One region of the Asticcacaulis sp. SL142 genome, then DNA from elsewhere that is predicted to be linked to it. Evidence: predicted binding sites of a transcription regulator. Region 1 holds the regulator's gene; the other holds the start of a gene.
What was found. The regulator HrcA, encoded in region 1, represses chaperone genes, less so after heat shock. The targets are predictions, from matches to a motif close to GTTAGCANTCNNNNNNNNNGANTGCTAAC.
Positions count from the first base shown of each region.

Region 2: a site for HrcA is predicted at 5,655-5,683, ahead of groES (co-chaperone GroES). Genes of this name have one in related genera too.

Region 1 is NZ_CP113061.1:2,280,829-2,288,519, forward strand. It holds gene OVA03_RS10370 (helix-turn-helix domain-containing protein) at 1-7, shown strand, start outside; gene rph (ribonuclease PH) at 12-728, opposite strand; gene OVA03_RS10380 (hypothetical protein) at 853-1,206, opposite strand; gene hrcA (heat-inducible transcriptional repressor HrcA) at 1,314-2,396, shown strand; gene grpE (nucleotide exchange factor GrpE) at 2,489-3,109, shown strand; gene OVA03_RS10395 (TIGR03915 family putative DNA repair protein) at 3,151-3,975, opposite strand; gene OVA03_RS10400 (putative DNA modification/repair radical SAM protein) at 3,972-5,204, opposite strand; gene OVA03_RS10405 (hypothetical protein) at 5,238-5,606, opposite strand; gene dut (dUTP diphosphatase) at 5,721-6,173, opposite strand; gene coaBC (bifunctional phosphopantothenoylcysteine decarboxylase/phosphopantothenate--cysteine ligase CoaBC) at 6,181-7,386, opposite strand; gene OVA03_RS10420 (hypothetical protein) at 7,508-7,691, shown strand, end outside.
Region 2 is NZ_CP113061.1:1,940,357-1,948,047, forward strand. It holds gene OVA03_RS08805 (hypothetical protein) at 1-618, opposite strand, end outside; gene OVA03_RS08810 (Lrp/AsnC family transcriptional regulator) at 776-1,273, opposite strand; gene OVA03_RS08815 (glycosyltransferase) at 1,452-2,474, shown strand; tRNA gene OVA03_RS08820 (tRNA-Met) at 2,569-2,645, shown strand; gene OVA03_RS08825 (hypothetical protein) at 2,949-3,458, shown strand; gene OVA03_RS08830 (helix-turn-helix domain-containing protein) at 3,458-3,691, shown strand; gene OVA03_RS08835 (TraB/GumN family protein) at 3,733-4,689, shown strand; gene OVA03_RS08840 (endonuclease/exonuclease/phosphatase family protein) at 4,721-5,557, shown strand; gene groES (co-chaperone GroES) at 5,714-6,004, shown strand; gene groL (chaperonin GroEL) at 6,058-7,691, shown strand, end outside.

The DNA of each region.
Region 1 (7,691 bases):
CGAATAAGTAATTACTTTCCCAACGCTTTGTTTTGCAAGGCAAACAGCTCGGTCGCCCCGGCATGAGCCAGATCGAACAGGGCATTAAATTCATCGCGTGAAAAGCCGCGCTTTTCGCCGGTCGCCTGAATTTCGACGGCATCGCCAGAGCCGGTGATAACGAAATTGGCGTCGGTTTCGGCGTTCGAGTCTTCTTCGTAGTCGAGATCCAGCACCGGTGTGTCCGCAAAAATCCCGCACGAAATGGCGGCGATCTGATCCAGAATCGGGTTTTTCGAGATGACTTTTTCGGCCAGCAGATAATTACAGGCCATCGACAACGCGACCCATGCCCCGGTAATCGCCGCGGTGCGGGTGCCGCCATCGGCCTGAATAACATCGCAATCGATGGTGATCTGACGCTCACCCAACGCTTTCAGGTCAACGACCGCGCGCATAGACCGGCCGATCAGGCGCTGAATTTCCTGTGTCCGCCCGGACTGCTTACCGGCGGCGGCTTCACGGCGCGAACGGGTGTGGGTCGAGCGTGGCAACATGCCGTATTCGGCCGTGACCCAGCCCTGACCTTTACCTTTGAGGAAAGGCGGCACGCCCTGTTCGACGCTGGCGGTCACCAGCACCTTGGTATGACCGAACGAGACCATGCATGAGCCTTCGGCATAGCGCGTTACGCCGGTCTCAATCGTCACCGCCCGTAACTGATCCGGCTTGCGGCCAGACGGACGGATGGTTTTGAGCGCGTTTAAAGCTTCGAACTGAGACATGGACTTAAGACCCCGAAAACAATGGACCCTGCCGTATCAGGTCTGCCTGCAAATCACAACCCAAGGCGCTATCCAAGCCGAACGAGGGCTAATCCCGACGTTCGGGCAGTTTACGCGCCACCGAACAGTCCTGATTGGCGCAGATATAGGTGTCATTGTCCTTCAGGAAGATATTTTCGCTGCTGTCTTTGGTGATGCCGCGCTTTTTCCACTTGTCGGTGCGGATGATATCGGCCCGCAACGGCTCAACCCCTTTGTTGTCGGGGGCCGCCTCAGTTTCATATTCAGGCGGCAGAGGTTTAATGACCTCATCACTTTCACGCAGCGGGCCATAGACCTGCGTTTTGCCTGTATCCGGCTTTGACACCGTCAGCGCCACCGCCGATGCGGCCGCAAGCGTTGCCACCGCCATGACCGACGCCCGGATTATCCCCTTACCCATCACCCCGCCTCCTTATGTATATGAGCGAGATTTTACCCCATTGATGGCATTTTGAAGACACAAAAATATCTTTCCATAGGCCCATAAGAACCCTATCCTTAAAGGCAATGATCAGATCCCCTTTAAGCGCATCTACTATATTATCGTCCGGCGCCTCCCTGACCGAGCTGGATGCGCGGGCCCGTGACATTTTCCGGCAGGTGGTTGAGACCTATCTGGAAACCGGGGAGCCGGTCGGATCGCGTACCTTATCGCGCAGTGGCGTGTCGCTATCTCCGGCCTCTATTCGCAACACCATGCAGGATCTGGCGCATCTTGGGCTTTTGTCCGCGCCGCACACCTCATCGGGGCGGTTACCGACCCATCATGGACTTCGTTTGTTTGTCGATGGTTTGCTGGAGATCGGCGACCTGAGCGAAGACGCCAAACGCGATATCGAAGCCCGCCTGACCTCTAAAGGCCGCAGCTTTGATGTGGCCTTGCGCGAAGCCTCCTCCATGCTGTCGGGTCTGGCCGGTGGGGCGGGCGTGGTCATGACCCCCAGCTTTGAGGCCGGAGTCAAGCATGTCGAATTTATCCTGCTGGGGCCGGATCAGGCGCTGGCGGTACTGGTCTATGATGACGGTCGGGTGGAAAACCGTTTAATGACCGTGGCGCTTGGAACCACGCCGTCGGTGCTGATCGAAGCCTCGAACTATCTCAATGCCCGTATCCGTGGTCGCACACTGGGGGAGGCCAAGCGCGAACTGGCCGCTGAACTGGCCGAAGAACGCCAGAAACTGGATGAAGCGGCATCGGTTCTGATCAATCAGGGGCTGGCGGCCTGGTCGGGTGAAGAAGGTAATAAGCGCGCCCTGATCGTGCGCGGGCGGGCCAACCTGCTGGAGGCCTCTAGCCTGGATGACCTTGAGCGGGTGAGATCATTATTTGAAGATCTGGAGCAAAAAGAAGAGCTGATCGAGCTGCTGGATGATGTGAAAGACGCGCAAGGTGTGCGAATTTTCATCGGATCGGAATCGAAACTGTTTTCTTTATCCGGTTCGGCTGTTATTGCAGCGCCTTACATGGCCGGTCAAAGTCAGAAGGTCGTGGGCGCCATCGGTGTAATCGGCCCGGCACGGTTGAATTACGCGCGGATCATCCCACTTGTTGACTACACCGCCAAAATTTTAGGCCGCCTGCTGGACTAAAGGCGGGTGGCTTAATTTGTTTAACGCGCATTTGATTCCGAAAACCGCTTACACTTTTCGGAATGCGCTCTGTGATTTATCAAGGGACAGATATGACGGACGAGAATTTGGAAGAGGGCGGCGCGGATCTGGAGCAGGACGCCACCGAAATCTTGCTGACCGAACTTGAGGCGCTCAAAAGCGAGAACGCGGCCCTGAAGGAACAGGCTCTGCGCTATGCCGCTGAGGTTGAAAACGTCAAGCGCCGTACCGAGCGCGAAATGAACGACGCCCGCGCCTTTGCCATTCAGCGTTTCTCACGCGATCTTTTGGGCGTGGCCGACATTTTGGCGCGCGCCCTGCAATCGGCGCCGAAGGATATTGAAGACGCCGCGTTCAAGAACTTCGTGCTCGGCATCGACATGACCGAAAAGGAACTGTCGCAGGCCTTTGAGAAAAACGGCGTCAAGAAGGTCAACCCACTCAGGGGCGACAAGTTCGACCCGAACCTGCATCAGGCGGTGATGGAAGTCCCGGCCGAAGATGTGACCGGCGGTGCCGTCGTCAATGTGATGCAGACCGGTTATGAGCTGTTTGGGCGCATCATCCGCCCGGCCATGGTGGCGACCGCCGCCAAGACCTCAGCCAACACGGTAGCGGCTGCCGCCGCAACCAGCGCCTATGCCCATGAGACTGACACCAGCGACGATCCGGCAGTTGATACAAAGGCGTAAGGTCTGAAAACATTTCGCACTTTAAGGGTGAGCCTCGCGGCTCACCCTTTTATTTTGTGGATGCGGTAATGAAATTTCGGGGCCGTCGTTGCTGGTTTTGCCGCCATGGCCCGCACACGGTCTTCGGCCCCGGCGATCAAATCAGGGATCAGGTCGGCTTCGGGCAGGTTCTTCCAGTATTTTTTCGGCATTTCGGTCTGCATCATCTTCACCTTCAGACGCGCCGGATTGAAGATATTGGCAAAATAGGTTCGCCACAGATCATCGGTGTCATCCACCAGTTCAGGATTGCGGGCGGGTTGGGCGGAGACCGTCAGGGCATCACCATCCCAGCTTGCTGATCCTTTCGGCGTGGCGATCACCCAGTCCATATCGGTGAAGCGCCGCTGAAAGAAACCGGCGGTGCGGCCGACGATATAATGATCCGGCTCAAACCAGGCCAGAAACTGTCGCCGGGCGCTTCCCTCCAGTGCGGGAAGTTCCTTGAAACGCACAAAGGCTTTCATCTTATGGCTGTCGCGCCCGACCGACTTGGCCATCTGATGGGCGCGGACCACATCAGGATCGGTCGTGATGCTCAGCAGATGGCGCTCCGTCTGCAACCGCCACAGCAGTCTGTAGAGCACCGCATAAGCCGCCAGATCGGCATGACAGACCACAACCTGCGCACATTCGACAAAGGCACGCGGCACGGAAAAGGTGGCCTTGGTTTCAGCGATTGCTTTATCCGCGCCAAACAGATCGTCTTTCAGCGTCTCTCTGTCCAGCCATTCCACCGCGTCAGGCTGGATGCCCGCACAGAGCAGGTGTCGCGCGTGTTCGCGCCATTCCTCAAAATCCCCACGCCGGTCGATGACGATCCTCATAGCAGGCTCAACTGCTCCGGACGCGGCATGAACATGGCCTTGAGGTCACTGGCATCGAGCAGATTCATGGGTGTATGGCCGTCCGCCACCACAAACGCCTTGACCTTTTTCAGTGACACCTTGAGCCGGGCCAGATCCTCCATTTTCAGGCGCTTGTGACGACGTGTGGTCAGGATCGACATCACCGTCTTGACCCCAAAGCCCGGCACCCTCAGCAACATTTCTTTGTCAGCACGATTGATATCGACTGGAAAGCGATCACGGTTTGCCAGCGCCCAGGCCAGCTTTGGGTCAAGCTCCAGATCAAGCATGCCGTCCGCCCGACCGTGGGTGATTTCCGCAATATCAAAGCCATAAAACCGGTAAAGCCAGTCGGCCTGATAGAGCCGGTGCTCCCGCATCAGCGGCGGTTTGATCAGCGGTAGATGTTGCGAGGAATCCGGAATGGGACTGAAGGCCGAATAATAGACCCGCCGGAGTTGATAGCCGCCATAGAGCCGCGCGCTGGTGCCAAGGATGGTGGCGTCATTGGTGACATCGGCGCCGATGATCATCTGGGTCGACTGGCCCGCCGGCACAAAGCGTTTGCGGCGTTTGGTTTTCAGTGTCGGCTCCCGCGCTTCGTCGATCTTAAGCTTTAATTCGCCCATCGAGCGGCGAATATTGGCCGGATGTTTTTGCGGGGCGAACGCTTCAACCCCGGCATCGGTCGGCAGTTCGATATTGATTGACAGACGATCAGCAAACAGGCCCGCCTCTTCGATCAGCTTAGCGGAGGCATCGGGGATGGTTTTGAGGTGAATATAGCCCTGAAAATTATGTTTGAAGCGCAGATCCCGCGCCACCCGCACCATTTCCTCCATCGTATAGTCCGATGAGCGGATAATCCCTGACGACAGGAACAGCCCCTCAATATAGTTGCGCCGGTAAAACTCTAAGGTAAGCCAGATGACCTCATCGACCGTAAAGCGTGCCCGCTCAACATTGGACGACGAGCGGTTGATGCAATAGACGCAGTCATAGATGCAAAAATTGGTCAGCAGAATCTTGAGGAGGGAAATACAGCGCCCATCCGGCGCATAGGCATGACAGATACCTGACCCTTCGGTTGAGCCCAAGCCCCCGGATCGCGAGGAATCGCGTTTGGTCGTGCCGCTTGACGCGCACGAGGCATCATATTTGGCAGCATCCGAGAGTATGGCCAACCGATGTTTGAGCGATTTTTTCATAATTGTTCATGATATGTTCTTAATTCAAAGCCGTCAATCGGTTTTCGTAGATTCGGGCTTGGCTGCATTTTGGGACGGGGTCAGGGCAATGGCCCGTCTGACCCGAACCATACCCTTAAGGATCAGATAGCCCAGCCCATAGAGCATCACCATCTGAAGCTGAACCTCAAGCTGGGTAATGGCCGGCACGACCATATCTCCGCCAAAGGTTAGCGGCCACAGCGCATCAATCAGGATCGCCAGCCCCAGACACATCAGGGCCTTGACCATAAAATGCGCCGCCTTTGCCTGGAAAAGGCCGATAAGGCTCGCCACCACAATCATCGGTACGACATTGAGCGACGTACACGCGGCCCACACCCCGTCCATAATCAGCCAAAGATATTCCACCATTTGCGACATGGCTGCACCTTGGTTTGAGCGGCGACTCAAGATAACGCCGTTTTTCAGGGTGTCGCGTTTTGACGCCGCCGTAAAGGTTTTAGGCGTGCTGAATGTGTCACAGAAGCTAAATTGTTATCGTCCGGTGGAGCCAAACCCGCCTGCGCCGCGCACGGTATCGTCCAGGGTTTCAACCACTGTCCAATCGATGCGGGCGTGCTGAGCGACAATCATCTGGGCAATGCGGTCGCCGCGATTGATGACGAAATCTTCCGCGCCCAGATTGATCAGAATGACGCCGACTTCGCCGCGATAATCGCTATCGACCGTGCCCGGTGAGTTGAGGCAGGTAATGCCGAACTTGAGCGCCAGCCCTGAACGCGGCCGCACCTGAATCTCATAGCCCAGCGGCACCGACATCTTAAGGCCGGTCGGGATCAGCGCCCGCTGCAGTGGTTTCAGCGTTATGGGCTTACCTTCGGGCACGGCGGCGCGCAGATCAAGCCCCGCCGAACCTTGCGTTTCATAGGCGGGTAATGGCAAACCGGCGGAATGGGGAAGCTGTACGATCTGGGCAGTGATGGTCATTAATATCTCAAGTCAGTCGGTTAATTACATAGTGGGTGATGTCCTGCGCCACCTCGGCCTTAGTCAGGCGCTTGACCGCCGTCGGGCCGTGGGCATCAATCAGCATCATATTGGTGGTGTCCTGATCAAAGACCTTATCGTCACCGACCTCGTTGGCAAAGATGGCGTCCGCGCCCTTGGTGCGCAGCTTGGTCTTGCCGTAGACTTCCAGATTCTGCGTCTCCGCCGCAAAGCCGATCACCAGGGTCGGGCGCTGCGTCGTGTGCAGCCCGACCGAGGCCAGAATGTCCGGGTTCTTGATCAGGGTAAGGGTCAGTTCATCGTTGTTGGCGGATTTTTTCTGCTTATCCGTTGCCACGGTTTGCGCGCGCCAGTCGGAGACGGCGGCCACGCCAATAAAGGCATCGGCGGGCAAGTGGGCGTGGACGGCATCAAACATTTCAAGCGCCGTGCGGACATCAATGCGCTCCACCCCTTCGGGCGTGGGCAGAGATACTGGGCCGGAAATGAGCGTCACCGTGGCACCCTCAGACGCCAGCGCTTCGGCAATGGCATAGCCTTGCTTACCCGAAGAGCGATTGGTGATACCGCGCACCGGATCAAGCGGTTCAAAGGTCGGGCCGGCCGTCATCAGGACATGCTTGCCATCCAGCGCACCCGTGCGGGGGTTAAGGTGCGCCATAATCGCCTTGAAAATGGTTTCCGGTTCGGCCATCCGGCCCAGACCAAATTCGCCGCAGGCCATATCGCCTTCTTCGGGGCCGACCATCAGGACGCCATCGGCGGTAAGGGTTGCGACATTGCGCTGGGTCGCCGCATGATGCCACATGCGCACATTCATAGCCGGGGCCATCATCACACGCTTATCGGTGGCCAGCAGTAGGGTGGCTGCCAGATCATCGGCCAGACCATTCGCCAGTTTAGCCATCATATTGGCGGTCGCAGGCGCTGCCACCACCAGATCGGCGGAACGCGACAAGGCGATATGGCCCATTTCGGCTTCGTCATTGAGGTCAAACAGGTCGGTATAGACCTTATCATTGCTGAGCGCACCGGCGCTTAAAGGGGTGACAAATTCTTTGGCGGCCTCGGTCAGCACCACGCGCACACCGATGCCCGCTGTCCGCAGCAACCGGATCAGGCTTAAGGATTTATAGGCCGCAATCCCGCCGCCGATGATCAGCAGAACGCGCTTTTGAGCCGGTGCGGCCATGCCGTAATTCCCTTTTCCGGTGGCAGGTCTTATGACATATCTGGCTCCCTACATGGCCTGACGGGGGAGGAAAAGCAAGGTGGGCAGGTTTAAACCATTATGCTTATTTGGGTTTTTAGCGTTGTTTATCGCCGCCTGCGATGCGGGACCATCCGCCGTTTTGCCCGACGGTCAGGGCACGTCGCCGTCTGAGCAGATAGCGCCTGCCCCCAAACCGCCGGTCTGGGCCGAACCGGAAGCCGCACCAACCACGCCGCCACCTGATACCACCCCACGGCCTGCCCCCGCCTTTGACGGGCCGGTGC
Region 2 (7,691 bases), 340 kb from region 1:
CACTTCGGCCAACGCCGGCTTAGCCGGATCATAGCCTTTGGTGACCGCCCCGGAAGAGGTCGCCACCCACAGGTCATCACCACGCAAGGCCAGACCATAGGCCCCAACCCCTTCCGGCAAGCTATAAAGCGGATTCAGCACGCCATTATTGACGACATTAACCGCCCCACGGCTCAGAGCGCTGAGATAGGTTTTGCCGGACTTCGCCTCAATCGCCAGCCCTTCCGCCACGCTCAAGGCCGCATGGCGCTGCACCGGCTTGAACGTGCCGATCGGTTCACTATTGGCGATCAGTTGCTGGTCCAGCTTGGCGTCCCACAAAGGCGACAGTTGCGGATAGCTGGATTTACTGACGACCATGCCGCGCGCCAGATAGTCGCGCAGGCTGGCTTTCGCTTCAGCGGTTTTACCGGCCCCGACACGGGCCTGAGCCGACAACAGCAGCAGCGCGCCCGATGACGGCATAATCTTCAGGGCCTCATCACTGGCGGCGACCGCCTTATCCCATTCCTGGGCCTGCACGGCGCGAGCGGCTTCGATTCGTAAGGCGCGAAACCGGCCCAGATCAGAGTCAGGGTCAACCGTCTGGGCGGAAACCGGCAAGACCGCGAACGCCATCAGACCCGCACACCAAACAGCCCTCAATCGCCCCCAAAGCTGCCTCATATCCATCCTTTCTTTTGCCCTCGCCGGGCGGCAGCATCCGCCGCCTTGGCCGCTGCCGCAATGGCGGCTGATTGGAATGATTCATGAGAAAAATCATTCCACTCTAGTTTTACGAATTCGTCATACGGTCGCCGATCACCAGTTTAAGCGGTACCGCCGTAGTGGTTTTAATGGAGCGGACAATGATGCGGCTTTCAACCGAAGACACCAAATCGGAGGCAAGCAACTGATCGCGCAGGAAGTCGTCATAGGCATGCATGTCACGCGTCATGATCCGCAGCATATAGTCTTCGCGGCCCGTGACCGTGGCGCATGACACCACTTCCGGCCATTTGTCGAGATTAGCTTCAAACGCCTCAAGGTTCTCCCGCGACGGCACCGACAGCTTAATGCCGGCATAGACTTCAAACCCCAGCCCCAGCTTTTCCGGATCAAGCACGGTGACGCGCTTTTTGATCACGCCGATGTCTTCCAGCCGTTTGATGCGCCGCCAGCACGGTGACGGCGACAAGCCGACCTTTTCGGCGATTTCAGCCACCGACAGACTGGCGTCTTCCTGAATGAGATCAAGAATTTTGGCATCCAGCTCGTCAATATTATCGGACAACTTATTTTCTCCCAGGGGCAAAAACCGATAAAGTTTTCCCGAAACGGGGGCGTTTTTGCTAATATCTACCTAGTACATCCCTAAAGCCGCGCCAAGTCATGAAAAACGGTTAATGCGCAAAAATATGGATTTCCGAAGAAAACCGTCCTATCACCAGCGATTAGAAACGGAAGACAACATGCGCATACTTAATCTCATGCTGGCCAAAGGCCGTGGCGGTCTGGAGACCATGGCCGTGCGCTACCATCAGGCCCTGTTGGCCGCCGATCATGAGGTCATGAGCCTTGGCCACCCGCAGGGCGAACTGGCGCGCCTGACGGCACCCTTTGCGCCGATTGTCTCGCATTTCAGCCATGACCCGCTGGCCGCGCTTGCCGTGCGTCGTCACGTCTCGCGGTTTCAGCCTGACCTGATCCTGTGTCACGGCAACCGCGCCATCGCCACCGCCGTTCACCCCCTAAGCGGCGGGGCCGGTAAGACGGTGGCCGTGGTCCATAATTTTCGCTTCAAACGCGATATCGCCAGGGCCCGTGCCGCCTTAACCGTCAGCCGCGCCGTACGTGACGCCCTGCACAACGCACACCCTGAGCTTACCATTTTCGACATGCCCAACTTCGCACCGTTGGAGGCCCGTCCGGTCAAGTCCGCCCCCACAGACGTGCCGGTCATCGGCGCGCTGGGGCGGCTGCATGTCAATAAGGGCTTTGATATCCTGCTTGAGACTGTGGCTGAACTGGTGCGCGGCGGACGTGAGGTACGGCTGCGTATCGCCGGCGACGGGCCGGAAAAAGCCGCGCTTGAAGCCCAAACCGCCACCCTTGGCCTTGGTGATCGCGTTGAATTTTGCGGCTGGGTGGACAGCCCCGCCGATTATCTGTCGGGGCTTGATCTGTTTGTCCTGGCATCAAGGGTTGAACCGTTCGGCCTTGTGGTGACCGAAGCCATGGCCGCGGGCGTGCCCGTCATTGCCTTCGATATCGACGGCCCGCGTGAGATTTTGCAGCCCACAGGCTCTGCCCCGCTTGGTGGGCTGTGTGCATCGCAGGATGCACAGGCTTTGGCTCAGGCCATCACCACCACCATGGATGACTGGCCCGCCACCCTTGCCCGCGCGGATATGGCACGCACCATGGCCCTTGATACCTACGGTCAGGACGCGGGGGCTGCGCGTCTTTCACAGATATTATCGTCTCTGGTATAAATAGGCTTGAAGCCATCCGCCTTATTGGTTATAGGCGTGGCCCTTCCCTAAAGGCGTTGACTACTCCGCCGTGAAGGGCAAGGACAGAACCCGTGGTTGGGTAGCTCAGATGGTTAGAGCGGTGGATTCATAACCCACAGGTCGGCGGTTCGATCCCGCCTCCAACCACCACTTCTCTCTACTGTATTTTTGCAACCCACAGGTCGTCAACGTGCTGGCGCATAACCTGAGGAATTGGCGCGTCTTTTTCTTTGCACCGGGTTATTCTGAAATCAGTTCCACCAAAGGCTAAGACGCATCTATAATAAGCTTCTGCAAATGCCTTAAATTTAAGTTTCATTTAAATTTATATACATATAAGATAAATATTTCTTGCCAAGCTAGTGCTACTCCTTATGGCGCAGCAGGGGCAGGCGCTGAAATCGGAAATGGACAGCTTTGTCTGATAAAAAACACGGCACACGGGAGGACGCGATGAAAAAACTATCCAATTTTACTTACTGGCCGCTAAAGCTGATGGTGGGTTTACCGCTGACGGTATTTGCCATCGTCATAGTGGTTCAGTTGCCAAAGTTATGGAGTATGATGGAAGGCGATCCTTACCGGCTGGGGTTCGCGGTGCTGCAAGGTGGGCTGCCGGTATTGCCGTTTGTGTTTTATGCGCTGGCGATCTGGTTCGGGGCGGACATGATTGCGCGGGTAAAGCCTGACACAGTGCTGGAACCCATACTAATCAAGGGGTTGAAACGCAGCGGACTGTGCCTTGGGGCCGGATCAATAGCGCTTTTTGTGAGATCAAGTCTGTGGATTCGGCAAAATATCTACGGCAACGACATCGCCCCGCGGCAGGGCCTTTCCATCGATTTTTTCCACGCGACCATTGCCCTGTTGATCGGCCTTATCCTTTATTGTCTGGCGGAGCGCATCCGCCTGATGCAGGTCAAACGTGAAAAACTTACCTCTGAACTGAGTAATTTTGTCTGATGCCTGTCCGCGTAACTCTTGATGTCATGCTGGCGCGCCGAAAGATGCGCGCAAAAGATCTGGCCGCGCAGGTCGGCATATCGGAAACTCAGATGTCCTTGCTACGCACAGGTAAGGTCAAGGGTATGCGGTTTGATACCCTGTCGAAGATTTGCCTGCTGCTGGGATGTCAGCCCGGCGACATACTGGAATATGATGCCCGTGAAAGTGATTTAACCACTGGCATAGAGTGACGCCCTATTCCGGTCACGGTTTTGGAGACTATATTGTAGCCATGACCAAAGCCCTGCTCATCACCGCCGCCCTTATGGCGCTACCGCTTACTGCCCCGGCGCAGGAAACCGTATCAGCGCCCGAATTTGCTCAGGACGGCGCCGAATGGATAACCGAAGTCACGGTCACCGCCAACCTGCCGGGACCAGCGATCTGGCGGGTCAAAAAAGGCGACTCCGAGGTTTATATCCTGGGCGCCATGCCGGTCATGGTGAAGCGCATCCCATGGGACGACGCGCGCATCCGCCGGGTGCTGAAACAGTCCAACGTCCTGCTGACCGCCCCCGAAGCCGAGGTCGGATTGATCGGCCTGACCAAACTGCAGATGAACAAACGTCTGCCGCTTGGTAAAAAGCTGGATGAGGTTCTGCCCAGCGACATTTCACAACGGTTCTATGCTCTGGCGGACGCTTATGGTCTTGATCGCGATAAGTATAAGAAGGCTTCGCCCCTGTGGGCGGCGGCAGCCCTGCGCGCGGACATCTACGAAAAGGCGCAGATCGCCACGCTTGATCCTGAGAAAACCCTGAAACGGTTCGCCAAGGAAGACCGGCTCAAAACCCGACCGACCGGTTCTTATAGTGCGGCCAAGATCATCTCGCGCGTCGGTCAGTTCTCCAAGACACAGGAAATGTCGTGCGTGCGCGCCACGCTGGATGAGATCGAATTTTCCACAAAAAATGCCCGCGCGGCGACGGAAGCCTGGGGGCACGGCGATCTGAAAACCGTGCAAAAACTGTCACCGGACTCAGCCCTTTTGGCCTGCCTTGAAGGCGCGCCCTCAACCTCGGCCATGCTGGGGCGCACGATTGACCAGACCGTGGGATCGATCACTAAAGCGCTGGAGACGCGGGGGAAATCAGTCATCGTCCTGCCGCTCAGCGCGCTCCTGTCGCAGGGCGGCGCGTTGCAGAAACTGAAAACGCAGGGTCTGGAAATTACCGAACCCGCATTATAAAACCGATACATAGCGCGTGTAGATCAACAGCATGAAAGCGCTTTTACTTACCTGTTTCGTCATGATCTGGGCCACATCTCTGGTCAACAGCGCCCACGCGGAAACACCGCTCTTACTGATGAGCTACAATATCCGCTACGATAATCCCGACGATGTGCCGCCCTGGACGGAGCGCCGACCGCACATGGCGGCTCAGATCGCCTTCAACGATCCTGATATTTTCGGCGTGCAGGAAGCCCTGATCCCTATGGTCGGCTATCTGACCCAAAACCTTAGCGGCTACGCGCATTACGGCGTCGGACGGGATGACGGAGCCGAAGCGGGCGAAACCACCACGATCTTTTATCGCCGCGACCGCTTTGAGCGCCTGTCAGCCCAGACCCTGTGGTGTTCAAAAACACCGGATCGTCCGTCAAAGGACGCCGATGCCGACCTGCCGCGCACCTTTACCCGTCTGATCCTGCGCGACCGGGTCAGTGGTCAGGTGCTCGATATCCGCAATGCCCACTTTGATCACAAAGGCGCGCAGGCCCGCGAAAACTGCGCCCGCCAGATTATGGCCTTAGCGCCTGCCCCCGATGCCTTTCTTATTATCATGGGCGATTTCAATACCGGCCCCAAAAGCGCGCCCTACAGGATATTGAACGCAGGCCCCTTACGCGATGCCCGCAGTGTCAGCCCGATCGTCTTTGGCCCGAAAGGCACCTACAATGGCTTTGATATCCGCCGCACCGATGGCGAGGCCATAGATCACATATTTATTGATCGCAGACTTCGGGTCACCCGCTTTGGCACCCTGACCGACAGTTTTGAAGGCAAGGTCATATCCGATCACTTTCCGCTGATGACCGAAGTCCTTTTACCGTGAGTTTTCAACACATCTCCGGCGGAATGGCGGAAACTCACAAAAATTTCTTATAGCCCGTCCTTGACTCTTTTCCGGCGCGACACTAACTCAAGGGTGCGTTAGCACTCACATGTGTCGAGTGCTAACAACCTTTCCATATTGAATCGGAGACATCTCATGAGCTTTCGTCCGCTGGGCGACCGCGTTGTGGTCAAAAGAGTAGAAGAAGAAGCCAAGACCAAGGGTGGGATCATCATCCCCGATACCGCTAAAGAAAAGCCGCAAGAAGGCGAAGTCGTCTCGGTCGGCCCCGGTGCCCGTAACGACAAGGGCGACATCGTCGCTCTGGAAGTCAAGGCTGGCGACCGCGTCCTGTTCGGTAAGTGGGGCGGCACCGAAGTCAAGATCGACGGCGAAGACCTGCTGATCCTGAAAGAATCCGACATCTTGGGTATCGTGAACCGCTAGTTTTAGCGCTCCGCCTGAAATTCCAATAACGCAACCAACCTAGGAACACTAAAATGGCTGCTAAAGACGTATTATTTGCTTCCGACGCGCGCGATAAGATTTTGCGCGGCGTCAACATCCTCGCCAACGCTGTGAAGGTAACGCTGGGCCCCAAGGGTCGTAACGTCATCCTCGAAAAATCCTTCGGCGCCCCACGTTCGACCAAGGACGGCGTTTCGGTCGCCAAGGAAATCGAACTGGCTGACCGTTTCGAGAACCTCGGCGCTCAGTTGATCCGCGAAGTCGCGTCCAAGACCAACGACAAGGCCGGTGACGGCACCACGACCGCGACCGTTTTGGCCCAGGCCATTGCCGTCGAAGGCCTGAAATCCGTCGCTTCGGGCCGTAACCCGATGGACTTAAAGCGCGGCATCGACAAGGCCGTCATCATCGCCGTCGCCCAGATCAAGGCGTCGTCGAAGAAGGTCACGACCAACGCTGAAATCGCTCAGGTCGGCACCATTTCGGCTAACGGCGACAAAGAAGTCGGCGAAATGATCGCTAAGGCGATGGAAAAAGTCGGCAACGAAGGCGTCATCACCGTAGAAGAAGCCAAGACCGCTGAAACCGAACTGGATGTCGTTGAAGGCATGCAATTCGACCGCGGCTACCTGTCGCCGTACTTCATCACCAACCCTGACAAGATGGAAGCGGTCCTCGAAGACCCTTACATCCTGATCTTCGACAAAAAGATCTCGTCGCTGCAGCCGATCCTGCCGGTTCTCGAAGCCGTTGTCCAATCGGGCAAGCCTTTGCTGATCGTTGCCGAAGACGTTGAAGGCGAAGCCTTGGCGACCCTGGTGGTCAACCGTCTGCGTGGCGGCCTGCGCGTAGCAGCCGTTAAGGCCCCTGGCTTCGGCGATCGCCGCAAGGCCATGCTGGAAGACATCGCAATCCTAACCGCCGGTCAAGTAATCAGCGAAGACATTGGTATCAAGCTTGAGTCGGTCACGCTCGACATGCTCGGCCGCGCCAAGAAGGTCACGATCACCAAGGACAACACCACCATCGTTGATGGCGCCGGTGAAAAGTCCGAGATCGAAGGCCGCGTCGCTCAGATCAAGACCCAGATCGAAGAAACCACCTCTGACTACGACAAGGAAAAGCTGCAAGAGCGTCTGGCGAAGCTCGCCGGTGGTGTTGCCGTGATCCGCGTCGGTGGTTCGACCGAAGTCGAAGTTAAGGAAAAGAAGGACCGCGTCGATGACGCCCTGAACGCGACCCGCGCCGCCGTTGACGAAGGTATCGTCCCCGGTGGTGGTACGGCGCTGCTGAAGGCATCGCTGGCCCTGACCGACCTTAAGGGTGACAATGATGACCAAACCGCCGGCATCAACATCGTCCGTCGCGCCCTGCAGGCCCCGATCCGTCAGATCGTGGAAAATGCCGGCGTCGAAGGCTCGATCGTTGTGGGTAAGGTTCTGGACAATGCTTCGCCGACCTTTGGCTTCAACGCTCAGACCGAGCAGTATGTCGACCTCGTCGCTGACGGCGTGATCGACCCGGCCAAGGTTGTGCGTACAGCTCTGCAAGACGCGGCGTCCGTGTCGGGCCTGCTGATCACCACCGAAGCGGCTGTGGTCGAGTCCCCTAAGAAGGAATCGGCAGCGCCTCAAATGGGCGGCGGCGGCATGGGCGGCATGGGTGG